DNA from 3 places in the Pseudomonas sp. App30 genome. Region 1 is predicted to be linked to each of the others. Evidence: riboswitches for the same ligand, from Rfam matches in the RefSeq annotation. Region 1 holds a riboswitch; each other region holds the start of a gene.
What was found. A riboswitch is a leader RNA that binds a small molecule or an ion and turns the genes downstream of it on or off. The one in region 1 is predicted to bind cobalamin.

Region 2: another riboswitch for cobalamin. It lies ahead of RAM80_RS01220 (TonB-dependent receptor); the one in region 1 lies ahead of cobW (cobalamin biosynthesis protein CobW).
Region 3: another riboswitch for cobalamin. It lies ahead of cobO (cob(I)yrinic acid a,c-diamide adenosyltransferase); the one in region 1 lies ahead of cobW (cobalamin biosynthesis protein CobW).

Annotation. Positions count from the first base shown of each region.
Region 1 is NZ_CP133165.1:1,470,687-1,473,864, forward strand. It holds gene cobN (cobaltochelatase subunit CobN) at 1-310, opposite strand, end outside; gene cobW (cobalamin biosynthesis protein CobW) at 314-1,381, opposite strand; cobalamin riboswitch at 1,475-1,667, opposite strand; gene RAM80_RS06545 (cobalamin biosynthesis protein) at 1,763-2,158, shown strand; gene cobM (precorrin-4 C(11)-methyltransferase) at 2,217-2,969, shown strand; gene RAM80_RS06555 (GlxA family transcriptional regulator) at 3,086-3,178, shown strand, end outside.
Region 2 is NZ_CP133165.1:267,246-270,423, reverse strand. It holds gene RAM80_RS01220 (TonB-dependent receptor) at 1-1,281, opposite strand, end outside; cobalamin riboswitch at 1,389-1,595, opposite strand; gene RAM80_RS01215 (DNA-binding protein) at 1,808-2,797, shown strand; gene RAM80_RS01210 (hypothetical protein) at 2,804-3,178, opposite strand, start outside.
Region 3 is NZ_CP133165.1:2,199,764-2,202,941, reverse strand. It holds gene RAM80_RS10065 (PQQ-dependent sugar dehydrogenase) at 1-987, opposite strand, end outside; cobalamin riboswitch at 1,235-1,463, shown strand; gene cobO (cob(I)yrinic acid a,c-diamide adenosyltransferase) at 1,595-2,206, shown strand; gene RAM80_RS10055 (cobyrinate a,c-diamide synthase) at 2,203-3,178, shown strand, end outside.

The DNA.
Region 1 (3,178 bases):
CCAGCGCCACCAGCTGCTCGACGCCGTAGCGCCAGTAGCCGATGCCGCCGTGCAGGGAAATCAGGATGACCTTGGCGTGGCGCAACACCTCGTCCACGTACAGGTCCACGGAGGCGTGGTTCTGTACCTGCATGGGGTTGGCCAGGCGCAGGCTGGGGAAGTCGTCCGGCAGTTGCCGGGCGGCCTCGGCCAGCAGCGCCAGGTGCGAGTCACCGCTGCAGAGAATCACCAGCTCGGCCGGTGTCTGGCCCAGGTCGGCGATGCTGTCGTCCGGCACGAAACCGCCGGGCTGGGTTCTCAGCAGGTGCATGGCTTAACCGTTCAGGGCAGCGCGCAGCTGGCTTTCCAGCAGGGCCGCGTCCAGCTCCTGGCCGATCAGCACCAGGCGCGTGCTACGCGCTTCTTCGGCGCGCCAGGCGCGGTCGAAGTGCTTGTCGAAACGGGTGCCCACGCCCTGGATCAGCAGGCGCATCGGCTTGCCCGGAATGGCCGCGAAGCCCTTGACCCGCAGGATGCCGTGCTTGACCACCAGGGTGGTCAGGGCGTCGAGCAGCTGGGCTTCCGGCGCTTCGGGCAGCTCGATGGAGATGGAGTCGAAGGCATCGTGGTCGTGGTCGTCGTGATCATCGTCGTCGTGGTGATGATCGTGGTGGGTCAGGCGGCCGTCGATGTGCTCTTCCGACTCGGCGCCCAGGCCCAGCAGCACGTCCAGCGGCAGGCGGCCGCTGCTGGCTTCGATGACCTTGACCGCCGGCGGCAGTTCCTCGGCCACTTCGCGGCGCACGGCGGCCAGGGCCTCGGGCTCGATCAGGTCGGCCTTGTTGAGGATCACCAGGTCGGCGCTGGCCAGTTGGTCGGCGAACAGCTCGTGCAGCGGCGATTCGTGGTCCAGGTTGGGGTCCAGCTTGCGCTGGGCGTCGACCTGGTCCGGGAAGGCGGCGAAGGTGCCGGCGGCCACGGCCGGGCTGTCGACCACGGTGATCACCGCGTCGACGGTGCAGGCGCTGCGGATTTCCGGCCACTGGAAGGCTTGCACCAGCGGTTTTGGCAGGGCCAGGCCGCTGGTCTCGATGAGGATGTGGTCGAGGTCGCCACGGCGGGCCACCAGTTCGCGCATCACCGGGAAGAATTCTTCCTGCACGGTGCAGCACAGGCAGCCGTTGGCCAGTTCGTAGACGCGGCCGGTGGCCTCTTCCTCGGTGCAGCCGATGGTGCACTGCTTGAGGATTTCGCCGTCGATGCCAAGCTCGCCGAACTCGTTGACGATGACCGCGATGCGGCGGCCCTGGGCGTTGTCCAGCATGTGGCGCAGCAAGGTAGTCTTGCCCGAGCCCAGGAAGCCGGTGACGATGGTGACGGGAAGCTTGGCCAGTGTTTTCATCGGATGCCCTTGGCAATATGGCGGGCAAACGGGACGAGAACCGCGGGTGCCGGGCACGCGGGTGCATTCGCCACCGGATCACCCCGCCCGGTTGTAGTGGAAGTCTGTCGAGGCAGGTCTCCTGGCTTGCGGCGTGGGCTAGAAAGCCGACCCTGGCGCCTTCCCGCGTGGAACGCAGTGGCATTGCCGGGGCGCGCACCGCTTACAGTTGCGGGGGCAGCTGCGGCTTGGACCGCATTCCCATCTTGGCTCCGCGTGGCGGAGAACCTCGAAGGTGCAAGGCTACGCAGTGTGGGGGGCAAGGTCAACATCGCCCCGTAGCCGCTACCTGCGGCAGCGGCTACGGGTATAGTGGTGGCTTGCAATGTGCGGACGCCTCCCATGCCTGACCTCTACGCCGGCTTCGGCTGCCAGCGCGGCTGCCCCGCCAGCGTGCTGGCCGACCTGCTCGACACCACCCTCGCCCACCACGGCCTGAGCCGCGGCGACGTGACGGGCGTGGCGAGCATTGACCTGAAGGCCGACGAGGCCGGGCTGCTGGAACTGGCGCAGGCGCTGGACGTGCCATTGACGCTTTTCAGCGCCGCGCAGCTCGCGCCTTTCGAGCCCCGGCTGACCCACCGCTCCGCCGTCGCCTTCAGCCACACCGGCTGCCACGGCGTGGCCGAAAGCGCCGCGCTGGCGCTGGCCGGGGCCGGCAGCCAGCTGCGCGTCAGCCGGCAAAAGAACGCCAAAGCCACCCTGGCGTTGGCACAAGCGGGCCCGATTCCCGGATAATCACCGCCTCGCACTTGAATTTCGCTCAAGCAGCATTCGTTTTCTTCAGGATTTGCACATGACCGTCTACTTCATCGGCGCCGGCCCCGGCGACCCGGAACTGATCACCGTCAAGGGCCAGCGGCTGATCCGCCAGTGCCCGGTGATAATCTACGCCGGCTCCCTGGTTCCCGCCGCCGTGCTCGAAGGCCACCAGGCCGAACAGGTGGTCAACAGCGCCGAGCTGCACCTGGAGCAGATCATCGACCTGCTGGCCGCCGCCCACGCCCGCGGCCAGAATGTGGCGCGGGTGCATTCGGGCGACCCGAGCCTGTATGGCGCCATCGGCGAGCAGATCCGTTGCCTGCGCGCACGCGGCATTCCCTTCGAAATCATCCCTGGCGTCACCGCCACTGCCGCCTGCGCAGCCCTGCTGGGCGCCGAGCTGACGCTGCCGGGGGTGTCGCAGACGGTGATCCTGACCCGATATGCCGACAAGTCGCCGATGCCTGAAGGCGAAGCCCTGCACGACCTGGCGCGCCACGGCGCGACCATGGCCATTCATTTGGGCGTGCAGCATTTGTCGAAAATCGTGCTGGAGTTGCTGCCCCACTATGGTGCCGACTGCCCCATCGCCGTGATCCACAAGGCCAGCTGGCCGGACCAGGACTGGGTCACCGGCAGCCTCGCGGACATTGAAGCCAAGGTAGCGGCGAAGGGTTTCCGCCGCACGGCGCTGATCCTCGTCGGGCGGGTGCTGGACACTGACTGTTTCGGCGAGTCGGCGCTCTACCGCGCCGGCCACGCGCACCTTTACAGACAACCCCTGTAGCAGCGGCAGCCCTGTGGGAGCTGGCTTGCCAGCGAGCTGTTGAGGCCCTAAAAGCTCGCTGGCAAGCCAGCTCCCACAGGTGGCCGCTGCTACGGAGAATTGAGCCAGGAGTTTTTATGCGCCGGATTGCCTGTTTGATTTATCCCGAGGTGATGAGCCTGGACGTCACCGGGCCGATGCAGGTGTTCGCCTCGGCCAACGAGGAGCTG
Region 2 (3,178 bases), 1.2 Mb from region 1:
GGACAGCTGCAGGCGGTTCTCGGCGAACAGCGCGAAGGTCTGGGTGGTGCTCTGGCTGAGGGCCTGGAACGGCGACTGGCTGTGGAACCAGCCCGGCGCCGGCGCCCAGGGGTCTACGTAGTCGCCACCGACATCGGTGTAGGGCGAGTTGTTGGCCAGGCCGAAGCGGATGCGGTTGTACTCGGCGCCCACCACGGTCTTGCTGGCCAGGCCGAACAGGCGGTGGTCGAAGGTGAAGGTCTGGCGGTCGCCCAACTGTTCTTCGTGGTGCTTGATTTCCAGGTAGCTGCCTCGCAGCAGCTGGCCCTGGCTGCTGTCCCAGCTGTAGCTTTCGGCGTTGCGCCAGTGGCGGCGGCTCTTGATGTAGTACAGCTCGTTGCTGGCGCTGATGGCATCGCTCAGGGACCAGTCGCTGGTCAGCCGGGTCCATTGGTCGTCGTAGTGCTGCACGGCGTTGCGCACGTTGTAGTTCTTGTCGCGCAGGCTGTCGTGGTAGTGGCCGTCGATCAGCGGCGTGCCCAGGTAGCTCATGGGGCGGCTGTCGCCCTGCTCATGGGCCAGGGTGAAACTCAGGTCGTCGCTGGCTTGCCAGCGCAGGGCGCCGCTGAAGGCCAGGCTTGAGGACTGGCCACGGTCTACCCAGCCATTGCTGCTTTGCTGGTCCAGGGTCAGCCGGTAGCTGAGGCGCTCGCCCAGCGAGCCGCCGCTGTCGAACGCGGTCTGCTGGCGGTCGTCGCTGCCGTAGCCCACGCGCAGGTGGTTGCTGATGGCGCCCTCGAAGGGCTTCTTGGGGATCACGTTGATCACCGCGCCGGTGGCACCTTCGCCGTTCAGCACCGAGGCCGGGCCGCGGATCACGTCGATGCGCTCCACCATCCACGGGTCCACCGGGAAGGTCTGGGTGCCGGCGCCGGTGTACAGGCGCGCGCCGTCGAATAGGGTCATCACTGACTCGTGGCCGCTGAAGCCGCGCGCCGACAGCGCCGTATTGCCGTTGCCCGGCGCGGCGATGCTGGTGATGCCGGGCGCACGGGTGGCGGCTTCCTGCACCGTGAGGTTGTTGCGCTGGTCGATGGCGTCTTCGTCGAGGCTGCTGATACTGGCCGGGGTTTGCAGCGGCGTCAGGTTCAGGCGCGAGCCTGCGGTGCCAGGGGTGGCCAGCGCGGTGTCGGCGCGTTCGCTGATGGTGGTGGCCGGCAGCGCCAGCTCATCGGCGGCGTGCACGGGCAAGGACAAGGCCAGGCACGGGGCCAGGCGGTGAAGCAGGGAAGTGCGGGACATGCTGTTCCAACTACAGTCAGGAAAAGATGAACCCGGAGGGACACGCATGGCAAATCGCGGGCGCAAACGCCCACGGAAACCGGCCTGCGCCCGCCCACCGCGGGTTGCCAATTGAAGCGTTTGCAGGCCGGTCTCCGGGCTTGCGAGGGGCATGAACGCGCCGCCTTCCCATGCACGATGCACAGTGGCCTGTTGACGCGTTCGCTCGCTTACCGTTGCGGGGGCAGCGCCGGACTGATCACCAAAGTGACGCACCGGCTTCCCGTTTCACCCTGAGCACGGCGGCTGAGGGCACCTGAAACTGGCGCGCATTCGACCACTGATGTGGATCCAGGTCAATGTCTGCGCCTCGATACAATCCTGTAGCCGCTGCCGAAGGCTGCGCTGGCCGGCATGAACACTGAATATCTCCAGTGCATGAAAAGGCCAGCGCAGCCTGCGGCAGCGGCTACGCAGCGTCGCGCCAATGGGGTATATTGCGCGCCATTACAGAATACATACCGCAGTACACTTCAAAGGAGCAGGCATGGCACGGGGTGGGATCAACAAGGCAGTGGTGCAAAAGGCGCGTGAGGCGCTGCTGGCGCGGGGCGAGAACCCCACCATCGACGCCGTGCGCGTGGCGTTGGGCAACACCGGTTCGAAGACCACCATTCACCGCTATCTCAAGGAGCTGGAAGAAACCGACCAGCGCCGCCAGGCCCCGCGCGAGCACCTGACCCAGGAGCTGGGCGAACTGGTAGGCCGCCTGGCTTTGCGCCTGAAAGAGGAGGGCGACGAGTACGTGCAGCAGGCCCAGGCGCGTTTCGACCTGCAGAAAGCCGTGCTCGAAGCCGACCTGGCCGAAGCCGCCAAGGCCCACGCCGCGTTGCTGCAGCAGTTCGAGATCCAGGCCGAGGCCCTGGCCAGTGAGTCGGAGCAGCTGGCCACCTGCCGCACCTCGTTGCAGGCCGAGCACACCCGCAACGCGCGGTTGGGCCAGGAATGCAGCGACCTACAACTGCGCGTGCAGGAGAAGGACGAACACATCCGCTCGCTGGAAGACAAGCACCAGCACGCCCGCGACGCCCTGGAGCACTACCGCCAGGCGGTGAAGGAGCAGCGCGACCAGGACCAGCGCCGCCACGAAAGCCAGGTGCAGCAGGTGCAGGTGGAAGTGCGGCAGTTGCAGCAGAGCCTGATCGTCAAGCAGGACGAGTTGATGCGCCTGAACCGCGACAACGAACGCATGCTGGTGGAGGCACGCCAGGCGCGCAAGGATCAGGACACCGCCACCCAGGCCCTGGCCGACAAGGCCGCCGAGGCCACGGCCCTGGCCACGCAATTGGCTCAGGCGTTGGGCGCGCGCGAGGCCCAGGCCCAGCAGATCGAGGTGCTGCGCCAGGAGCAGGCGGCCCAGGCTAAGGCCAGCAAGGCCCAGGTGCTGCGCGAGGCGCGCCTGGAGCAACAGCTGCAACAGGCCAACGCCACCTTGGCGCAGTGGCGCGCCGACCGCGCCGCGGCCAGCGCCGAGTAACGCCGCTCAGGGCTCGGAAGGGGTATCGTCCGGGCCCACCGGGTGCAGGCCGCTGCGCAGGATGCGCCGCACCCGCTGCATCTTCTCCACCGAGCCGGGCACACCGTTGCCCATGTCCAGCAGGGCCTGGGCGCACAGCTTGGGGCCGTAGCCGTCGAGCTTGGCGAATTCCTCGCCGGACATGTGAATGGTCTTGAGGGCAAAGGCCAGCAGGTTGTCGCCGGGGTTGGGGCCGTTGAGGATGCCCTGGATCATGTACGCCAGGGCCTGGCGGTACTGGCCCTGGGTGTGGATGGCGGCGCAGTCGATGTCGGTGCCGGCGAAGGTCTGCACCATCAGCCGGCGCATGACCTCGTCGAGCAGTGCCGGTTCGCTGCCGTC
Region 3 (3,178 bases), 730 kb from region 1:
GGCGATGGCCTTGGCCACCAGTGCCGGGTTCTGCGGGCTGACACGGTTGTCGATGTGCTGGCCGTAGTAGCTGAACGGCCAGCCATAGAAGCCGCCGTCCTTCACCGAGGTGATGTAGTCAGGCACCAGGTCGCTGCCGATCTCGTCGCGTTCGTTGACTGAGGTCCACAACTGCCCGGTCTGCGGCTCGAAGCCCATGCCGTTGGGGTTGCGCAGGCCGGAGGCGTAGATGCGGTGCTCGCCGCTGGCGCGGTCCACCTCCCAGATCGCCGCGCGGCCTTCTTCCTTGTCCAGGCCGTTCTCGCCGACGTTGCTGTTGGAGCCCACGGTGACGTACAGCTTGTTGCCCGAGGGGCTGGCGATGACGTTCTTGGTCCAGTGGTGGTTGAGCGGCCCGCCCGGCAGGTCCGTCACCTTGGTGCCCTGGCCGCTGATGGCGGTGGCGCCGGTGTCGTAATGGAAGCGCAGCAGGGCATCGGTGTCGGCCACGTACAGGTCGCTGCCCACCAGGGTCATGCCGAACGGCGAGTTGAGGTTGGCGATGAACACCGTACGGGTGTCGGCCACGCCGTCGCCGTCGGTGTCGCGCAGCAGAGTGATGCGGTTGGCGCTGGGCACCCCCGCGCCGGCCTTGCCCATGACCTTCTTCATCACCCAGCCCTTGATGCCCTTGGCGTCCTCGGGCTTGGGCGGCGCGTTGGTCTCGGCCACCAGCACGTCGCCGTTGGGCAGCACGTACAGCCAGCGCGGGTGGTCCAGGCCCTCGGCGAAGGCGGCCACCTGGGTGCCCTTGGCCGGTTGGGGTTTCTCGCCGTCGGGCCAGCCGATGGCGTCGGCGATGTTCACCGTGGGGATCAGTGTCTTGTTCGGTGCTGGCAGCTGCGGGTGCGGGCCGGTGCCGTCGGCCACCTTCAGGGTCGAGGACTCGCCGCAGGCCAGCAGCGTGCTGGAGGCGAGGATGATCAGGGCCAGGCGGGTCTTGTGCATTGTAATTGCTCGCTGAGGCGGAGGTATGTGCTGTAGAGGGGCGGGGTAGGGCAGTGGTTCCAATAAAACCCTGTGACGCGGCCTTTGGCCGCTGCTACGGGGAGTTCCGTAGCAGCGGCCGAAGGCCGCGTCCACAGGCGCTGCGGTGCAATAGCCAGGCCGCGTCAGGGCCGGACGCCGCCTGGCGGCAGCTGCTACAGGGGAGGTATGGCGAGCTTTAATTGACCTCCCACCCCCAACCCTCTAACCTTCCCGGCGTGTTTCAGGTGCCCTGCAGCCCCACGGCTGGCAGGGTGAAACAGGGAAGCCGGTGAGCCGCCGCAGGCGTGCGAGCCCGGCGCTGCCCCCGCAACGGTAAATGAGTCAAGGTCGCGCATGGCGCCACTGGGCCGAATTGGCTCGGGAAGGCGCGTGGCCCCGGGTGTGCATGCCCCCGCTCATGAGTCCGGAGACCGGCCTGGAACCCTTCTTGGCAAGCCGCTGGCTTGCCGGTCCCCTTTTGTTCTGTCGCGCGGGTGAGAGCGGCATTGACGAGTCTGTGCTGCGTCCGTCCGGGCGGCGGCTTTTCGTCGATGTCGCCTGTGTGCAGGTGTAGCGGAGAGCTGCGATGAGTGAATTCCAGGAACGTGAACAACGCCATCTGGCGCGCATGTTGCGCAAGAAGGCGATCATTGACGAGCGCATTGCCAATGCGCCCAACGAATGCGGGCTGCTGCTGGTGCTGAGCGGCAACGGCAAGGGCAAGAGCAGCTCGGCCTTCGGCATGCTCGCGCGCGCCATGGGCCACGGCATGCAGTGCGGCGTGGTGCAGTTCATCAAGGGCCGTAACGCCACCGGCGAAGAGTTGTTCTTCCGCCGCTTCCCCGAGCAGGTGCGCTACCACGTGATGGGCGAGGGCTTTACCTGGGAAACCCAGGACCGCCAGCGTGACATCGCCGCCGCCCAGGCCGCCTGGGAAGTGTCCCGTGGCCTGTTGCAGGATGAGAGCATCGGCCTGGTGATTCTCGATGAACTGAACATCGCCCTCAAGCACGGCTACCTGGACCTCGACCAGGTGCTGGCCGACCTGCAGGCGCGTCCCGCCATGCAGCACGTGGTGGTCACCGGCCGTGGCGCCAAGGACGAGATGGTCGAACTGGCCGACACCGTCACCGAGATGGGCATGCTCAAGCACGCCTTCCAGGCCGGCATTCGTGCCCAGAAGGGCATCGAGCTATGACCCAGCCGCGTCATTGCCCGGCGGTGCTGATCGCAGCACCCGCTTCTGGCCAGGGCAAGACCACCGTCACCGCCGCCCTGGCGCGCCTGCACCGCAACCAGGGGCGCAAGGTGCGGGTGTTCAAGTGCGGGCCGGATTTCCTCGACCCCATGATCCTGGAACGGGCCAGTGGCGCGCCGGTGTACCAGCTCGACCTGTGGATGGTGGGCGCCGAGGAAAGCCGGCGCCTGCTGTGGGAAGCGGCGGCCGAGGCCGACCTGATCCTGATCGAGGGCGTGATGGGCCTGTTCGACGGCACCCCCAGCAGCGCCGACCTGGCGCGGCACTTCGGCGTGCCGGTGCTGGGCGTGATCGACGGCACCGCCATGGCCCAGACCTTCGGCGCCCTGGCCCTGGGCCTGGCGCGCTACCAGCCGGACCTGCCGTTCGCCGGCGTGCTGGCCAACCGCGTCGGCACCCTGCGCCACGCGCAACTGCTTGAAGGCAGCCTCACCGAAGGCCTGCGCTGGTACGGCGCGTTGTCTCGCGAGACCGGCATCGAACTGCCCAGCCGCCATTTGGGCCTGGTGCAGGCCAGCGAGCTGAACGACCTGGACCTGCGCCTGGACGCGGCCGCCAATGCCCTGGCGGCAAGCTGCGAAGTCGCGCTGCCACCGCCGGTGACCTTCGCTGCGCCCACCCCGGTGCCGTGCGAACCGCTGCTGGCCGGCGTGCGCATTGCCGTCGCCCGTGACGAGGCCTTCGCCTTCACCTACGGCGCCAGCCTCGACCTGCTGCGCGCCATGGGCGCCGAGCTGAGCTTCTTCTCGCCGGTGCATGACCAGCAGCTGCCGCCCTGCGACAGCCTGTACCTGCCCGGTGGCTACCCGGAACTGCACCACCACACCCTGGCCGCCAACGCACCGATGCTGGCGGCGATTCGCGGCCACCACGCCGAAGGCAAGCCACTGCTGGCCGAATGTGGCGGCATGC